DNA from 2 places in the Streptomyces sp. S4.7 genome. Region 1 is predicted to be linked to the other one. Evidence: riboswitches for the same ligand, from Rfam matches in the RefSeq annotation. Region 1 holds a riboswitch; the other holds the start of a gene.
What was found. A riboswitch is a leader RNA that binds a small molecule or an ion and turns the genes downstream of it on or off. The one in region 1 is predicted to bind glycine.
Positions count from the first base shown of each region.

Region 2: another riboswitch for glycine. It lies ahead of gcvP (aminomethyl-transferring glycine dehydrogenase); the one in region 1 lies ahead of gcvT (glycine cleavage system aminomethyltransferase GcvT).

Region 1 covers NZ_CP048397.1:5,412,356-5,420,230, reverse strand. The annotation lists gene SSPS47_RS24265 (ABC transporter substrate-binding protein) at 1-1,551, opposite strand, end outside; gene SSPS47_RS24260 (ABC transporter permease) at 1,635-2,633, opposite strand; gene SSPS47_RS24255 (enhanced serine sensitivity protein SseB C-terminal domain-containing protein) at 3,024-3,818, opposite strand; gene SSPS47_RS24250 (enhanced serine sensitivity protein SseB) at 3,952-4,701, opposite strand; gene SSPS47_RS24245 (AAA family ATPase) at 4,899-5,573, opposite strand; glycine riboswitch at 5,801-5,898, shown strand; gene gcvT (glycine cleavage system aminomethyltransferase GcvT) at 6,056-7,219, shown strand; gene gcvH (glycine cleavage system protein GcvH) at 7,299-7,676, shown strand; gene glyA (serine hydroxymethyltransferase) at 7,693-7,875, shown strand, end outside.
Region 2 covers NZ_CP048397.1:924,981-932,855, forward strand. The annotation lists gene SSPS47_RS04005 (hypothetical protein) at 1-562, shown strand, start outside; gene SSPS47_RS04010 (DUF5999 family protein) at 914-1,120, shown strand; gene gcvP (aminomethyl-transferring glycine dehydrogenase) at 1,192-4,077, opposite strand; glycine riboswitch at 4,256-4,353, opposite strand; gene SSPS47_RS04020 (PRC-barrel domain-containing protein) at 4,466-4,864, shown strand; gene SSPS47_RS04025 (DNA polymerase IV) at 5,045-6,445, opposite strand; gene SSPS47_RS04030 (MerR family transcriptional regulator) at 6,493-7,059, opposite strand; gene SSPS47_RS04035 (bifunctional nuclease family protein) at 7,242-7,715, opposite strand; gene SSPS47_RS04040 (MerR family transcriptional regulator) at 7,770-7,875, opposite strand, start outside.

The DNA of each region.
Region 1 (7,875 bases):
CAGCGCCTTGTTGATCTTCGGGTCGTCCAGCTCCATCAGGTTGTTGCCGCCCGAGGGCTTGATGGCGGAGCCGTTGACGATCTGGTCGAGGAAGCCGAAGCCGGTCGGCCAGTCGGCGCCCCACGCCATCATCATCATGCCGAGGTCGTGTTCCTTGACGTAGCTCGGAACACCGGCGAAGTTGCTGAAGTACTTGCCCGCCGGGTACTGCTTGATCTCGGCCTGGATGCCGACCTTCTTGAGCGAGGCCTGGATGGCGGTCGCCATCTGCACCTCGTCGGGGCGGTCGGAGCGGGCCGTCAGGTTGGTCTTGAAGCCGCCCGGCTGACCGCAGTCCGCGAGCGCGGCCTTGGCCTTGGCGATGTCGCCCTTGTTGCCCTCGGTCTGGTACAGGTCGAACTTCTGGTAGCCGTTGACCGTCGGCGGGAGCAGCGTGCTCGCCACGTCGCCCTTGGTGGGGCCACCGAGCGCGCCCTGGACGGACGCCTTGTCGATCGCGTAGTGCACGGCCTTGCGGCAGTCCGCGTTGTCGAAGGGCTTCACCTTCGTCGACAGCGCGAGGTACGAGGTGGCGCCGGCGTACGAGTTGTCCGTCTTCGCCAACTCGGCCTTCTTGGTGAGGACCTTGGGCTGGGTCTTCGTCTGAAGACCGGTGCCCGCGGCGTCCACCGTGAGGTTGTCGCTCATCAGGTGCTGGTCGACCGTGGTCGGGTTGACCTTGAACTTGATGGTGATCTTGTCGGCGAGCGCCGGGCGGATCGGGTCGGTGGCCTTGTCCCAGTGCGGATTGCGCACGAGGGTCGCGCTGCGGCCCTCGTTGTACGACTCGAACTTGTACGGGCCCGACGACGAGATCTGCTTGACGTACTCGGCGCCCTTGTCCTTCGCCTGCGGCACGGGGGCCGTCTGCGAGAAGGTCGCCAGGTAGTCGAAGTCGGCGAACGGCTTGTTGAGCTTGAAGACGATCGTCTGGTCGTCCGGGGTCTCGATGGACTTCAGGCCCTCGGCGGACTTGTCCTTGTACGGGCCCTTGTACTTCTCGCCGCCGTCAAGATACGCCTTGAAGTAGGTGGGGCCGTTCGACAGGGCCTCGGGCGCGAAGTTGCTGCGCTCGATCGCGTACTTGACGTCCTTGGACGTGACCGGGCTGCCGTCGTCGAACTTGACGCCCTTGCGGAGCTTGTACGTCCACGTCTTGGCGTCCGCGCTCGCCTCGCCCAGCGACTCGGCGAGGTCGGGGACGACCTCCAGGCCCTCCTTGCCGGCGGCCGGCTTGAAGGAGGTGAGCGTACGGCCGTACAGCCGGGAGAAGTTCTGCACCCAGCCGTAGTAGGTGTTGCCCGGGTCGAGGGAGTCCGGCACGTCCGAGTGCTCGTAGGTGACGGTGCCCCCCTTCTTGTCGGACTTGTTGACGACCGAGGTCAGACCGGCGTCCTTGCCGGCACCGCCCTTGCTGTCGTTGTCCTTGCTGTCCGAGCCGCCGCAAGCCGACGCGCTCAGCGCCAGCACGATGGCTGTCGCCAGGACAGCTGTCGCTTTCTTGGTCTTCATCCTGAGGAAAGCCCCTCTATCAATGGAGTACGGCACGGAGCTGAAGGTCGGCCGCTGTGGATGGTGCTGGTGGAACCGGGGGGTCACTTGCTGCGGGGGTCGAGTGCGTCACGCAGCCCGTCACCCAGCAGATTGAATGCCAGCACGGTGATGAAGATCGCCATGCCCGGCACGAACATGTAGTGCAGATCGACCTCGTACAGGTCCACCGCGGTGGTGAGCATGCCGCCCCATGAGGCTTGCGGCGGGGCGATGCCCACTCCGAGGAAGCTCAGACCGGCCTCGAAGAGGATGTTGGTGGGGATCAGGAGCGTCGAGTAGACGAGGATCGGCGCGACGAGGTTCGGCAGCAGTTCCCGGAAGAGGATGAACGGCCCTCTGGCGCCCAGACTCCGGGACGCGTCGACGAACTCGCGCCGCCGCAGGCTCATGGTCTGCGCGCGCACGATCCGGCCCATGTAGGGCCAGTTGAAGAAGCCGATCACGAAGATCAGCACACCGATCCGCAGGGGCAGTCCGCTGAGCCCGAACGCGCCGTCCTGGAGGGCGGCCGAGATCGAGATCGCGAAGAGCAGCAGCGGGAAGGCGAGGAAGGTGTCCATCAGCCGGCTGACGACGGCGTCGACCCAGCCGCCGTAGTAACCGGCGACGACGCCGAGGAGGGTGCCGATGGCCACGGAGAGCAGGGTGGCTCCGGCGGCGACGAGGAGCGAGACCCAGGAGCCCTCGATGATGCGGGCGAGGAGGTCACGGCCGAGACCGGGCTCCACACCGAGCGGGTGGTCCCAGCTCGTGCCGCCCCAGGCGCCCTTGGGGGCGAGGAGTGAGGGATCCACCAGGTCCTGGTTGAGCGCGTTGGGGTCGAGACCGAACACGGCCTGGATGGGCTTGGCCAGTATCGCGAGGAGGATCAGGAGGATGACAACGATGCCGCCGGCCACGGCGGCCTTGTCGCGCTTGAAGCGCGTCCAGGCTATTCGCCCGAGCGAACGACCCTCGATCTGGCTCTGCTTGGCGCCCGTGAGCACTGCCTCCGGCTGCACTTCGGCAGCCGACTTGGTGGTCTCGATCGGTGCGGTCACAACGTCTTCGACCCCTCCTGGCCGGCGCTCGCCGGCCCCGTACCCGCCGTTGTAACGGCCTGTCTCGCATCAGTTGGCGCACGCTTCGGCGCTGGTGTCGCGGAAGATCCTCTCAGAGGGCTTCCCGTGGAGCGATGCTGGGCTGCTCGCACAGAGGACCGACGGTCCCCGCTGCCGGGGAGTCTTCATTGCGGTAGTGATCACCCGCCATAGTCCAAAGGGAATGTTTGCCCAAACGTGATGGAGTCAGACACCTACCGTTATCCGGACGTTGTGATCGCGTGAGCGGAGCGGAAGGGACGTTTTCGCCACGTTTCGTTACGGCTCGCGCTGTCCGGAAGGCGTACCTCGGCGAGGTGACCGTACTGGTCAGTACCGGGCGGCGGCGGATCAGTAGGCGCGCGGCGCGGCGGGCGGATAGCCGTAACCGGAAGCGGCCTGCGGCGGCCCGTGGGCCTCCCGGTCGTAGAACGGCCGGGAGTTGGCGCGCAGCCACATCGTGACCGGGTCGTACTCGTCGGACATCGCGACCGTGGACACCGGCAGCCCTTCGGGGACCGCGCCGATGGACTGCTGCATCATCGCGCGTACGGCGTCGACGGACGCCGGGCTCGTGTCGTACAGATCCAGACCGATGGTGAGATACGGCGCGCCGAGCGCGGGGTGGACCCACGCGCGGCGCAACGACCGTACGGCGGGGGTGCGGTGGGCGTTCTGGGTGAGCAGCGCGTAGAACTGCGGGATCTCCACGGCCGGTTCGGACAGCCGCAGCGGTCCGGCCGGCATCCGGTCGAGACCCGTGGCGATCCGGCGCAGATCGAGCCAGGGGATGCCGACGCCGCCGCCCGGCGCGTGCGGGTTGAGCCAGATCCCCCAGCGCTCGGGGTAGAGGGCACGGGCGATGTCGCGGCCCGTGACGACCTCGTGCGCGCGGTTCCAGCCACTGACGGAGAGCTCCTGGGCGGAGGTGACGCAGGGCGCGTAGCCCAGTCCGTCGACCTCCATGTTCCCGTACTGCGCGTCGGGCGAGCCCGCGCGGCCGTGCCACAGCAGCATCCACACCTGGCCGGCGGCGCTGTCGGCGAGCGCCTGGAGCAGCGCCTCGTAGGCGTCGTAGCGTCCTGGCGTCACCTGGCGCAGCATGTGCTCGACCTGCCCCGTCGCCGCGGTGCCTGACGCGCTCACTCTTGGTCCCGCCCCTCGTCGATCCACCATCCGGACCGGCCTCCCCCCGCTCGGGGCCCTTGCCGGCCAGGCCATCAAACCAGCTTAGTCCGGCGGGTCATTGCCGGTTCCGGGGCTGACGTGCCACGGCGTGTTACGCGGGCGGCGCGGCCGTCCTTTGGTAGAAGGGGCGCACCCGCTCCAGCATCCAGGTGCCGACCGGATCCTGAGTGGCGTCCAGCAGCACGAGATTGACCGGCCAGCCGACCTGGACCCGGCCGAGCGCCCGGCCGAGCGCGTCCATGGGCGCGTTGCGTTCGGCGGCCTCCCAGGAGGAGAGCTGGACGCCGACGAAGAGGACGGGGGGCTCGCCCTCGATGCTCGCGAGGCCGCGGCGCGCGGTGAGGACGACGCCCGACGCCTCGAACTCCTCGGCCGCCGCGGTGAGGAAGTCGACGGGGTCCTCCTGCCAGTCGGGCTCGAAGAGCCGCACCCGGCCTCCGCTGGCGGGGCCGTCCAGCGGCGTACGGCCCACCCGGCACAGCTCCGCGACGGCGAGCGGCGGCAGCGGGGCCCCGACCATGCCGCCGGGGTTCACGGCCATACCGAGGCGAGGGGGCAGGCCGCGGGCGAACTCACGGGCCGGGGCGACGGTGTAGGGCATATGGGCCCCGACGCACTGGAGGAACTGCTGCTCGGAGCTGAAGACGGGGACGTACGGCACGCCCTCGATCTCCATGGTCGGCAGATCGAGTCCGGGGCTGTCGGGTCCGCCGCCGTTGGGCAGCGGCACCCAGAGCCGGCTCCGGCCGAGTACCTCGACCAGCCGCCCGCCCGCCGAGGCGTTCCCGAGCGAGGCGGCGAGCACCTCTTCCAGCTCGTTGCCCGGCCATGCTGTGTTCACTGACTCTCCCGTGTCCGCCCGTGCGTACTGCGCGCCGCGGAAACCCTAACGCCGGTGGGACGCGGCCGGCAGCGCAACCGACGGCGGCGCTGCGGTCCGCCGCCTGCCGCCTGCCGCCTGCCGCAACCAGGACGGCCGGGGCGGTGCGACCCGCTCCGGTGGGCGGCGGTTCGTCCTCGAACGCCCCGCCAGGGTGCTCACCGGTTCGGGAAGTCGATCCCCGTCAGCGCGCCCGCCGCCCCGCGGTCCAGGAGGACCGCCGACGCGCAGCCCGCCGGGAGCCGCCCCGCCTCCGCGTCCGCGACGAGGCGGGACACCGCGCGCCGGTGGCGCGCGAAGGCGTACCCGGACACCCCGCGCCCGCGCTCGCGCTGGCCCGCGCGGGCGGTCTTCGGGGTCACGTCCAGCAGGACGAGATGGAGCCGTCTGCCGCGTCTGCGTGCCTCGCGGGCCAGCCAGCGCCGTACCCAGGCCTGGGTGCCGCAGTCGTGCACGACGACGCTCTCGCCTGAGCGCAGCGCACGCCGCAGCCCGGCGTAGTGCGCGAGGCGCACGAGCGGCCGGTAGACGGCGTACGGCAGCCTCCCCGGCAGCCGTCGCGCCCAGCGGTCGCGGGTGTCCTGCGAGTCGATCCCCCGGCCGACGGCCGTCCGGGCGATCAGCGTGGACTTCCCGCTGCCCGGCAGACCCGAGACGACGACCACGTCACCGTCGCCGAACACCAGGCTCCGGGGCCCCCGGCGCCCCCGCTCCCGCAGGTCGCGGACGACCGGCGGGACGGCCGCCAGGGCCTTGCGGCGGACCGCTTCCGGCTGGGCGGGCACCCCCGCGGTCGTCGCGTAGGCACTTGCACGGGACCGCTGCAACGTCATCGCCCTCCCCCTGTCGGGTCCATCGTCATCGCCGATGACCCTTGCCCATGAAGTTTAAAGAACTGGTAATGCGGCACAAGCGTTTCGCTGTTCACGGCCCCGTCGGTCCCGGCCGCCGGATCGGAGGGACCCCACCGGCGGTGGCTCCGCCGATGTCCCCGCCGCCCTCCCTCCCTATGGAGGCCGACGCGTGCGATGATGTGCGCGCCAACTCCATACCGGCCGTTCGAATCCGCGCGGGAGAGTCCTGGTCACCGTGGGTGCCGGGCGCCGAAGGAGCAAGTTCCTCCCTTGAATCTCTCAGGCCCAGTACCGCGCGGACGAGGCAGATCTGAAAAGCGAATCGCCGCCAGGCGGTTCCACCCAAGGTGCAAGTCGTGACTCCGTGCGCGTATGTGTACGTGCGGTCGTGATGAACCTCTCAGGTTCCGATGACAGATGGGGAGGATTGTCCTCTCTGTCATGCCCTGGGAGCCACACCTATGAGCAATACGTCTCACACCCCCGCCCCCGAAGCGGCCGGTCCCGACGCCCCGCGCCTCACCGCGCTGGACGCCGTGCACCGCTCACTGGGCGCCACGATGACCGACTTCGCCGGCTGGGACATGCCGCTGCGCTACGCCAGCGAGCGTGAGGAGCACCTCGCCGTCCGTACGAAGGCCGGTCTCTTCGACCTCTCCCACATGGGCGAGATCACCGTCACCGGCTCGCAGGCGGCCGAGGCACTGGACTACGCGCTGGTCGGCAACATCGGCTCCCTCGCCGTGGGCCGCGCCCGCTACACCATGATCTGCCAGGAGGACGGCGGAATCCTGGACGACCTGATCGTGTACCGCCTCGACAGCCACGGCGAGCCCGAGTTCATGGTCGTCGCGAACGCCTCCAACGCGCAGGTGGTGCTCGACGAGCTGACCGGCCGCGCCGCGGACTTCGACGTAGAGGTGCGGGACGACCGCGACGCGTACGCGCTGCTCGCCGTCCAGGGCCCCCTCTCGCCCGGCATCCTCGCCCAGCTCACGGACGCCGATCTGGCCGGGCTCAAGTACTACGCGGGCCTGCCCGGCACCGTCGCCGGGGTGCCCGCGCTGATCGCCCGTACCGGCTACACGGGTGAGGACGGCTTCGAGCTGTTCGTGGAGCCCCGGTACGCGGAAGGGCTGTGGCAGGCGCTGATGGCCGCGGGCGCGTCCGCCGGGCTCGTACCGGCCGGCCTCTCGTGCCGTGACACCCTCCGTATGGAGGCCGGTATGCCGCTGTACGGGCAGGAGCTCAACACCGGCCTCACGCCCTTCGACGCGGGCCTCGGCCGGGTCGTCAAGTTCGAGAAGGAGGGCTACTTCGTGGGCCGTACGGCGCTGGAGGCCGCCGCCGAGCGCGCCGAGAGCGCGCCGCCGCGCAAACTGACGGGTCTGGTCGCCGAGGGCCGCAGGGTGCCGCGCGCCGGATACCCGGTCGTGGCCGGCGGTCAGGTGGTGGGCCATGTCACCTCCGGCGCGCCGTCGCCGACGCTCGGCCGGCCGATCGCGATGGCCTACGTGGACGCGTCGCACGCCGCGGCGGGCACGGCGGGCGTCGGGGTCGACATCCGGGGCTCGATCGAGCCGTACGAGGTCGTCGCGCTGCCCTTCTACAAGCGCCGGAAGTGACCGCCGGGTACCGCACCGCATCTCAGTCCGCAAGACACGTGTTCACCACCACTCCCCCGCGTACAGGAGAATTCACGACATGAGCAACCCCCAGCAGCTGCGCTACAGCAAGGAGCACGAGTGGCTGTCGACCGCCGATGACGGCGTGTCGACGGTCGGTATCACGGAGTTCGCGGCGAACGCCCTCGGCGACGTCGTGTACGCCCAGCTCCCCGCGGTCGGTGACACGGTGACCGCGGGTGAGACCTGCGGTGAGCTGGAGTCGACCAAGTCGGTCAGCGACCTGTACTCCCCCGTGACGGGCGAGGTCACCGAGGCGAACCAGGACGTCGTGGACGACCCCTCGCTGGTGAACTCCGCACCCTTCGAGGGCGGCTGGCTGTTCAAGGTACGCGTCGCGGAGGAGCCGAAGGACCTGCTCTCCGCCGACGAGTACACGGAATTCTCCGGCAACTGAGACCCCAGGGACTGTGATGTCTTCGAAGTCGCTTCTCAACTCCTCTCTCCACGAGCTCGACCCCGACGTCGCCGCCGCCGTCGACGCCGAACTCGACCGCCAGCAGTCGACGCTCGAAATGATCGCGTCGGAGAACTTCGCTCCGGTCGCCGTCATGGAGGCGCAGGGCTCCGTCCTGACCAACAAGTACGCCGAGGGG
Region 2 (7,875 bases), 4.5 Mb from region 1:
CGTCCTCGCGGCACTCGGTTCTCCCACCGCCGTGCGCGAGGCCCGCACACCCGCTCTCCGGTCCGTCCAGGGACCGCTGAGCCCCGAACTGCCCCTTCCGGTACACGTACTGGAACAGATCGCCCCGAGCAGTGACGCGCCCCAGACCCGGCTGGCCGGCTGGCGCTTCCTGATCCACAGCGGCGATCGTGCCGTCGCGGCGGCCGACACGATGCTCACCCCGGACGGCTGGGCGTTCTCGCGCTTCTTCGAGGGCCCCTACATCTCCGCCACCCAGCGGGCGGTCCGCCAGGCCGAGACCCTGAACTCCCCGTACCAGCCACGTCTGCTCTCGGTCCCCGGGCTCTACATGCTCACGCTGTGGCTGCATCAGGACGTCGAGGCGGACGCCTCGGCCGGCGCCCCGGCCCCGGCGGATCTCCTGATCCCGCTCGCTCCCGCCCCGCCGGGCATCGTGGCCCACCGGCCGCACCGGGTCGCCGATCTGCTCCCGATGATGGGCCTGCGCCTGACCTCGGAACTCCCGGCGGCCCCGGCCTCGCTGCTGAGCACTCCCGCCTGAGCGGTGCCGGTGGTCCGACGACGGACCACCGGCGTCCGGACCGCCTCCCGAGCGTCCCGAGCGCCTTAGCCTTAGAATGCCCCGTGACCCCCACCGGTCACGGGGCATTCTGTTTGCCCATCCGGACTAGTCCCGATGAGCCACCCCGAACCACCCGAACGGACACCCCAGTTGGGCTGAACCGTCCGGGCGGGTGACACGTCCTTAAGCAGAGACAAGCGCTGCCGCGAAATCCCTGCGGAACGACGCCCGTGGCGCAACACTGGGGTACGGACCAATAGAAACCGGGGGGCGGCCATGAATACATCGAGCCGCAGGACAGTCACCACGACGCAGCGAAAGAAACCGCCCATGTGCCAGCATCAGCCAGTCTGCCCGACAGCCGAGTCAGCCGACCGGGAAGCCGCGCGACTCGCGGCCCACCACCCCGAACAGGGCTGGAGCCTGCTGTGCAACGGCGTTCTTCTCTTCGAGGACACCGGCGAGTTGCTGCCCGACGGCCAGATCATCGCGCCGCACCGGCCGTCCGCGAGCGGGCAGGTGATGACGGCGGCCTGACGCCGTCCGTACCAAGGGGGGCCGGCCGGAGAGCTCACTCCGCACCGGCCCCGACGCAGTTGTGCCGTCCGTCAGTTGTCGTAGTCGTCCAGCGGCGGGCACGAGCACACGAGGTTGCGGTCACCGAACGCACCATCGATCCGGCGGACCGGCGGCCAGTACTTGTCGGCCGGCGAGACACCGGCCGGGAAGACCGCCTCCTGACGGCTGTACGCGTGCTCCCACCCCCCGCCCAGCGCGGCGGCCGTGTGCGGGGCGTTGCGCAGCGGATTGTCGTCCGCCGGCCACTCGCCCGACGCGACCTTCTCGATCTCGGCGCGGATCGCGATCATCGTCTCGCAGAACCGGTCCAGTTCGGTCAGGTCCTCGCTCTCGGTGGGCTCGATCATCAATGTGCCGGCCACCGGGAACGACATGGTCGGCGCGTGGAACCCGTAGTCGATGAGCCGCTTGGCGATGTCGTCGACACTGACGCCGGTCGCCTTCGACAGCGGACGCAGATCCACGATGCACTCGTGGGCCACGAGTCCGCCCGGACCCGCGTACAGGACCGGGAAGTGCGGCTCCAGGCGCTTGGCGATGTAGTTGGCGGCCAGGACGGCGACCTGCGTGGCGCGCTTCAGGCCCTCGCCGCCCATCAGCCGTACATAGGCCCAGGAGATCGGCAGTATCCCGGCGGAGCCCCAGGGGGCCGCCGAGATCGGTCCGACACCGGTCGCGGGCCCCGCCGCGGGCTGGAGCGGGTGGTTGGGCAGGTACGGCGCGAGGTGGGCGCGCACGCCGACCGGGCCGACACCGGGACCGCCGCCGCCGTGCGGGATGCAGAAGGTCTTGTGCAGGTTCAGGTGCGAGACGTCCGAGCCGAACCGGCCCGGCTTCGCCAGACCCACCAGCGCGTTGAGGTTCGCGCCGTCGACGTACACCTGCCCGCCGGCGTCGTGCACGGCCGCGCAGATGTCGGTGATGTGCTCCTCGAACACCCCGTGGGTGGAGGGGTAGGTGACCATCAGGACGGCCAGTTCGTCGCCGTACTTCTCGATCTTGGCGTGCAGGTCCTCGACGTCGACGTCACCGTCCTCGCGGGTCTTCACGACGACGACCTTCATACCGGCCATGACGGCGCTGGCGGCGTTCGTCCCGTGCGCGGAAGAGGGGATGAGGCAGACGGTGCGGCCGGTGTCTCCGTTGGCCCTGTGATACGCCCGTACGGCCAGCAGCCCGGCCAGTTCGCCCTGCGAGCCCGCGTTGGGCTGGAGGGACACCGCGTCGTAGCCGGTGACCTCCGCCAGGCGCTCCTCCAGCTCGCGGATCAGTGTGAGGTAGCCGCGCGCCTGGTCGGCCGGCGCGAAGGGGTGCAGCGCCGCGAACTCCGGCCAGGTCACCGGCTCCATCTCGGTGGTGGCGTTGAGCTTCATGGTGCAGGAGCCGAGGGGGATCATGCCCCGGTCCAGGGCGTAGTCCTTGTCGGCGAGCCGGCGCAGATAGCGCAGCATCGCGGTCTCGGAGCGGTGCTGGTGGAAGACCGGGTGCGCGAGGTAGTCGTCGGTGCGCAGCAGGGCGTCCGACAGCGCGTCGCGGGACGCGGCGTCCAGGGCCTCGATGTCACCCTTGACACCGAAGGCGGTCCACACGGCGGTGAGTTGGGTGCGTCCGGTGGTCTCGTCGCAGGCGAGCGAGACGAGGTCGGCGTCGACGAGGCGGAGGTTGACCCCGCCCTCTCGGGCGGCGCCCACCACGTCGGCGGCCCGGCCCGGGACCCGTACCGTCAGCGTGTCGAAGAAGGAGCCGTGCAGGATCTCGACGCCGCCGGCGCGCAGGCCGTCGGCGAGGACGGTCGCGAAGCGGTGGGTGCGCTCGGCGATCGCGCGCAGTCCGTCGGGGCCGTGGTAGACCGCGTACATTCCGGCCATCACGGCGAGCAGCACCTGGGCGGTGCAGATGTTGCTGGTGGCCTTCTCGCGCCGGATGTGCTGCTCACGCGTCTGCAGCGCGAGCCGGTACGCCTTGTTGCCGTCGGCGTCGACGGAGACCCCGACGAGCCGTCCGGGCAGGCTGCGGGCGAACTTCTCGCGCACGGCCATGAATCCGGCGTGGGGTCCGCCGAAGCCCATGGGGACGCCGAAGCGCTGGGTGGTGCCGACGGCGATGTCCGCGCCCAGCTCGCCGGGTGAGGTGAGCAGCGTGAGGGCCAGCAGGTCGGCGGCGACGGTGACGACGGCGCCCAGCTCGTGCGCCTGGTCGATGACTGGCTTGATGTCCCGTACGACGCCGGAGGCGCCCGGGTACTGGACGAGCACGCCGAAGACACCGCGCTCGGCGGCCTCGGCGGGGATCCCGTCGGCCAGGTCGGCGACGACGACGTCGACACCGGCCGGTTCGGCGCGGGTGCGGATCACGGCGACGGTCTGCGGCAGCGCGTCGGCGTCGACCAGGAAGACGCCGTCCTTCACCTTGCCGACCCGGCGGGCCAGGGCCATGGCCTCGGCGGCGGCCGTGCCCTCGTCCAGCAGGGAGGCTCCGGACGTCGGCAGGCCGGTCAGATCGGCCACGACGGTCTGGAAGTTGAGCAGCGCCTCCAGGCGGCCCTGGGAGATCTCGGGCTGGTAGGGGGTGTACGCGGTGTACCAGGCCGGGTTCTCCATCACGTTGCGCAGGATCACCGGCGGTGTGAACGTGCCGTAGTAGCCGAGGCCGATCATCGGGGCGAGGACCTGGTTGCGGTCGGCGAGGGATCGCAGCTCCGCCAGGACCTCCGCCTCGGTACGCGCGTCGGGCAGCCGGAGGGCCTCGGCGCTCTTGATCACGTCGGGCACCGCGGCGGCGGTCAGCTCGTCGAGCGAGCCGTAGCCGACCTGCGCGAGCATCTTCGCCTGGGCGGCGGCGTCGGGTCCGATGTGGCGCCGCTCGAAGGGCGTGCCCCGCTCCAGCTGGGAGAGCGGCGTGCGGTGGTCTGTCATACGGGAGGCCTCCTGGTCTGGCGCGACCTGCGAGGGGCACCGGTACACGGGTGCCCGGACGGCCTCCCCCTCTGTCACATCAACCTGAGAGTTTCACCGGTCCGCCGCGTGGCGGGCCGGCTTTCACCGTCGGTGAGAACCGATGCCGTCCGACACCTGTTCTGCTTTCCAGAGTGACCTCGTCCATGCGGTACGGGGGCCTGAGAGTTTCCGGGGAGGATTTGCTCCTTCGGCGCCTCCGGCAGTCTCACCGGATGGCTCTCCCGCACGGGGTCGACAGCCACTGGCCAGCCTACCAGCGAGGTCTCGCCATGGAGTTCGAGTGGCCGATACCCGCGATGTGCCCTTTCGTAGGGTGAGGGAGCATGTGCGACCAGTTGGAGGGACCGTGCAGACCGACATCGATCCGCGCAGGCTGATCGGCCGTAAGGCGTACGACCGCGACGGGCACAAGATCGGCACCGTCGACGAGGTGTATCTGGACGACGCGACCGGCGTGCCCGAGTGGGCGGCGGTGAGGACCGGGCTGTTCAGCCGGGACGCGTTCGTGCCGCTGGCCCCCAGCACCTACCGCGACGAGACGCTGCACGTCCCGTACGAACGCGGCCTGATCAAGGGCGCCCCCGACTTCGGTGTCGGCCGGCACCTCTCCCCCGACCAGGAGATCCAGCTCTACCACCACTACCAGCTGGCCCTGCCGGAACCGGCGGCCCCGGAGACCCCGCCCCGTCCGGCCGACCGTGACTTCGGCCATGTGGCGGGCCGCGACGAACCGGGCGCCCGCTAGGTCCTGTCTTCGAACTGGCGTCGTCCGCCCGCGGGGCGGGGCTCACGGTGTCCGGTGCGTGCGATCGCAAGACGGAGGATCGCTCATCGCTCGCGTACCGGGCGTACTTGGGCGAGTCCGACAACGCGGCTGGTGTGCGTGCCAGGCGTCGTGAGCCAGACTCCAGTGTGAAGACAGGATCTAGGCAGGCGGTGCCGCCAAATCCGGTGGCACGGCGACCAGTGGCAACGGCTCCGACAGCTCCAGGTCGGGGTCGTCCGTACGGAACGTCCGCACCCGGCCCGGGACCACCGACGTCGGCTCCTCGAACCGTACGGTGACCCGCCCCACGCCACTGCCCTGCACCCACCCCGCGCCGTACTCGGCATGCCGCACGTCGTGCCCGGCGGGCCAGTGCCGCTCGGTGGCCGCCCCGGGGTCGGACTCCGGCTCCCGCTCGGGCCGCGGCTCGGGCTCCTTGTCCGCCACCGCGTCCGCCCCGTCACCGGCGCCCGTGGCTTGCGCGTCCGCCGCCGCCTGCGCGAACAGGTCCTCCTGGGTGTAGTCGGTCAGCCCCGTCACCCCGACCCCCAGCAGCCGCACCCCTCCGGTGGTGTCCAGGGACTCCAGCAGCCTCCCCGCGGCCTCACGCACCACGCCCGCGTCGTCCGTGGGTCCGCGGAGCGTCTCGGAGCGGGTGAGCGTCGAGAAGTCGTACCGCCGCACCTTGAGGACGATCGTCCGGCCCGAATGCCCGGACCGCCGCAGCCGCTGGACACACCGGTCCGCCAGCCGGTCCACCTCCGTCCTGACCCGCACCCGGTCGTGCAGGTCGACGTCGAAGGTGTCCTCGACGGAGACGGACTTGGTCTCGCGCTCGGCCACCACCGGCCGGTCGTCGTGCCCCGACGCCATCCGGTACAGAGACGCGCCGTGCGCCTTCCCCACGAGCCGTACGAGCTCGTCCTCGCCGGCCTCCGTCAGATCGGCGATGGTGGTCATTCCCGCCCGGCGCAGATGCTCGCCGGTGGCGGGCCCCACCCCGGGCAGCGTCCGTACGCTCATCGGTCCCAGCAGCTCGCGCTCCGTGCCCGGCTCCATGAGCACCAGGCCGTCCGGTTTGGCCTGCTCGGAGGCGATCTTCGCGAGCATCTTGGACCCGGCGAGGCCCACTGAGCCGGTCAGGCCGGTCACCGCCCTGATCTCACGGCGCAGCCGCTCGCCGGTCGCCCGCGCCGACGCCGAGTCGCAGGCTGATCCGCCCGCCTCCAGATCGACGAACGCCTCGTCGAGGCTCAGCGGCTCCACCAGCGGTGACAGCCGGCCCAGCAGCTCCATGACCTGCTCGCTGACCGTGCGGTAGAGCGTGAAGCGCGGCACCAGATAGGCCGCGTTCGGCGCGAGCCGTCTCGCCTGCGCCATCGGCATGGCCGAGTGGATCCCGAACCGTCTCGCCTCGTACGACGCCGTCGAGACCACCCCGCGCGGACCGAGACCCCCGACGACGACCGGCTTTCCACGCAGGCTCGGCTTCGCGGCCTGCTCGGCGGCGGCGAAGAAGGCATCCATGTCGAGATGCAGGACGGTCGGCGCGGGTCTCACCCCACCGATGCTCCCCTACGCCACTGACAATCGCCCCGGAGAGGGCCTCAGACGGCCCGGTCGCGGCGTCTGCGGGCGAGTTCGTCGGCGGGGTTGTGGCCGATCAGTGTCTCGCCGGTGTCGACGCGCTCCCCGTGCAGCTGCGAGAGCGCCGCCTCCACGTCCCGCCACACGACCCCGACGGCGATGCCGAAGACGCCCTGACCGCCCTGGAGGAGGTTCACGACCTCGTCCGGGGACGAACACTCGTACACCGTCGCGCCGTCGCTCATGAGCGTCATGCGCTCCAGGTCCGCCGCCTCGCGCCCGCACAGGTGCCGCAGGGCCGCCCGGATGTTCTGCAGGGCGACGCCGGTGTCCAGGAAGCGCTTCACGATCTTGAGGAAGACGACGTCCCGAAAGCTGTAGAGCCGCTGGGAGCCCGACCCCCGCGCGGGGCGCACACTCGGCTCGACCAGCCCCGTGCGCGCCCAGTAGTCCAACTGGCGGTACGTGATGCCCGCCGCCGCGCAGGCGGTCGGTCCCCGGTAGCCGACCGTGTCGGTCGCGGGGTCGGACGTACTGCCGTGAAACGGGTACGGGTCGTTCGCCGTACCGTCGCCGCTGCTTCTCACACCGACCTCCCTTGACCTGCCCCGTCGACGGTAAGCAGTCCCTCCGGGCGCGTCAACGATCGCCACGCTGGGCACGCCGAGTGATAATCACCCTGAGAGTGGTTTCCCGTGCCCCGTCACCGGGAAAGGCTGGTCGAATGCGCTGGCGGAGTCCGGTGTGACGATTGTCGGCCGTGCGCCGCTCACTGGCTGTTGGTCCCGAAATCCTCCGGAGAGATCTGGTCGAGGAATTCGCGGAACTTCTCCACCTCGTCCTCCTGCTCGTCGGGGATGGCGATGCCCGCATCGTCCAGCACCCCGTCGCTGCCGTAGATGGGCGTGCCGGTGCGCAGTGCCAGCGCTATGGCGTCGGACGGCCTGGCACTCACCTCGACACCGCTCGCGAAGACCAGCTCCGCGTAGAAGACTCCTTCGCGCAGGTCGGTGATGCGCACCTGCGTCAGTTCCTGGCCCACTGCCTCAAGGACATCCTTGAAGAGGTCATGGGTCAGTGGTCGGGCCGGTGCCATGCCCTGTTGGGCGAAGGCAATGGCGGTAGCTTCCCCAGGCCCGATCCAGATGGGAAGGTACCGGTCGCCTCCCACTTCACGCAGGAGCACGATCGGTTGGTTGGAGGGCATTTCCACCCGGACACCCACGACGTCGAGCTCGTTCACACAGCAACCCTAGGACGTGCCCGGTCGGTTTGGGTAGTCGGACTCCCCTCAAGATCAGGTAAGCCGGACTCCGAGGGCCGTCTGCACCAGTGCCGCGTGGAGTCTCACGGAGAGCGCGGCGAGCTCCTTCGTCGCGGCCTCGGCATGGGCCCTGGTCTGC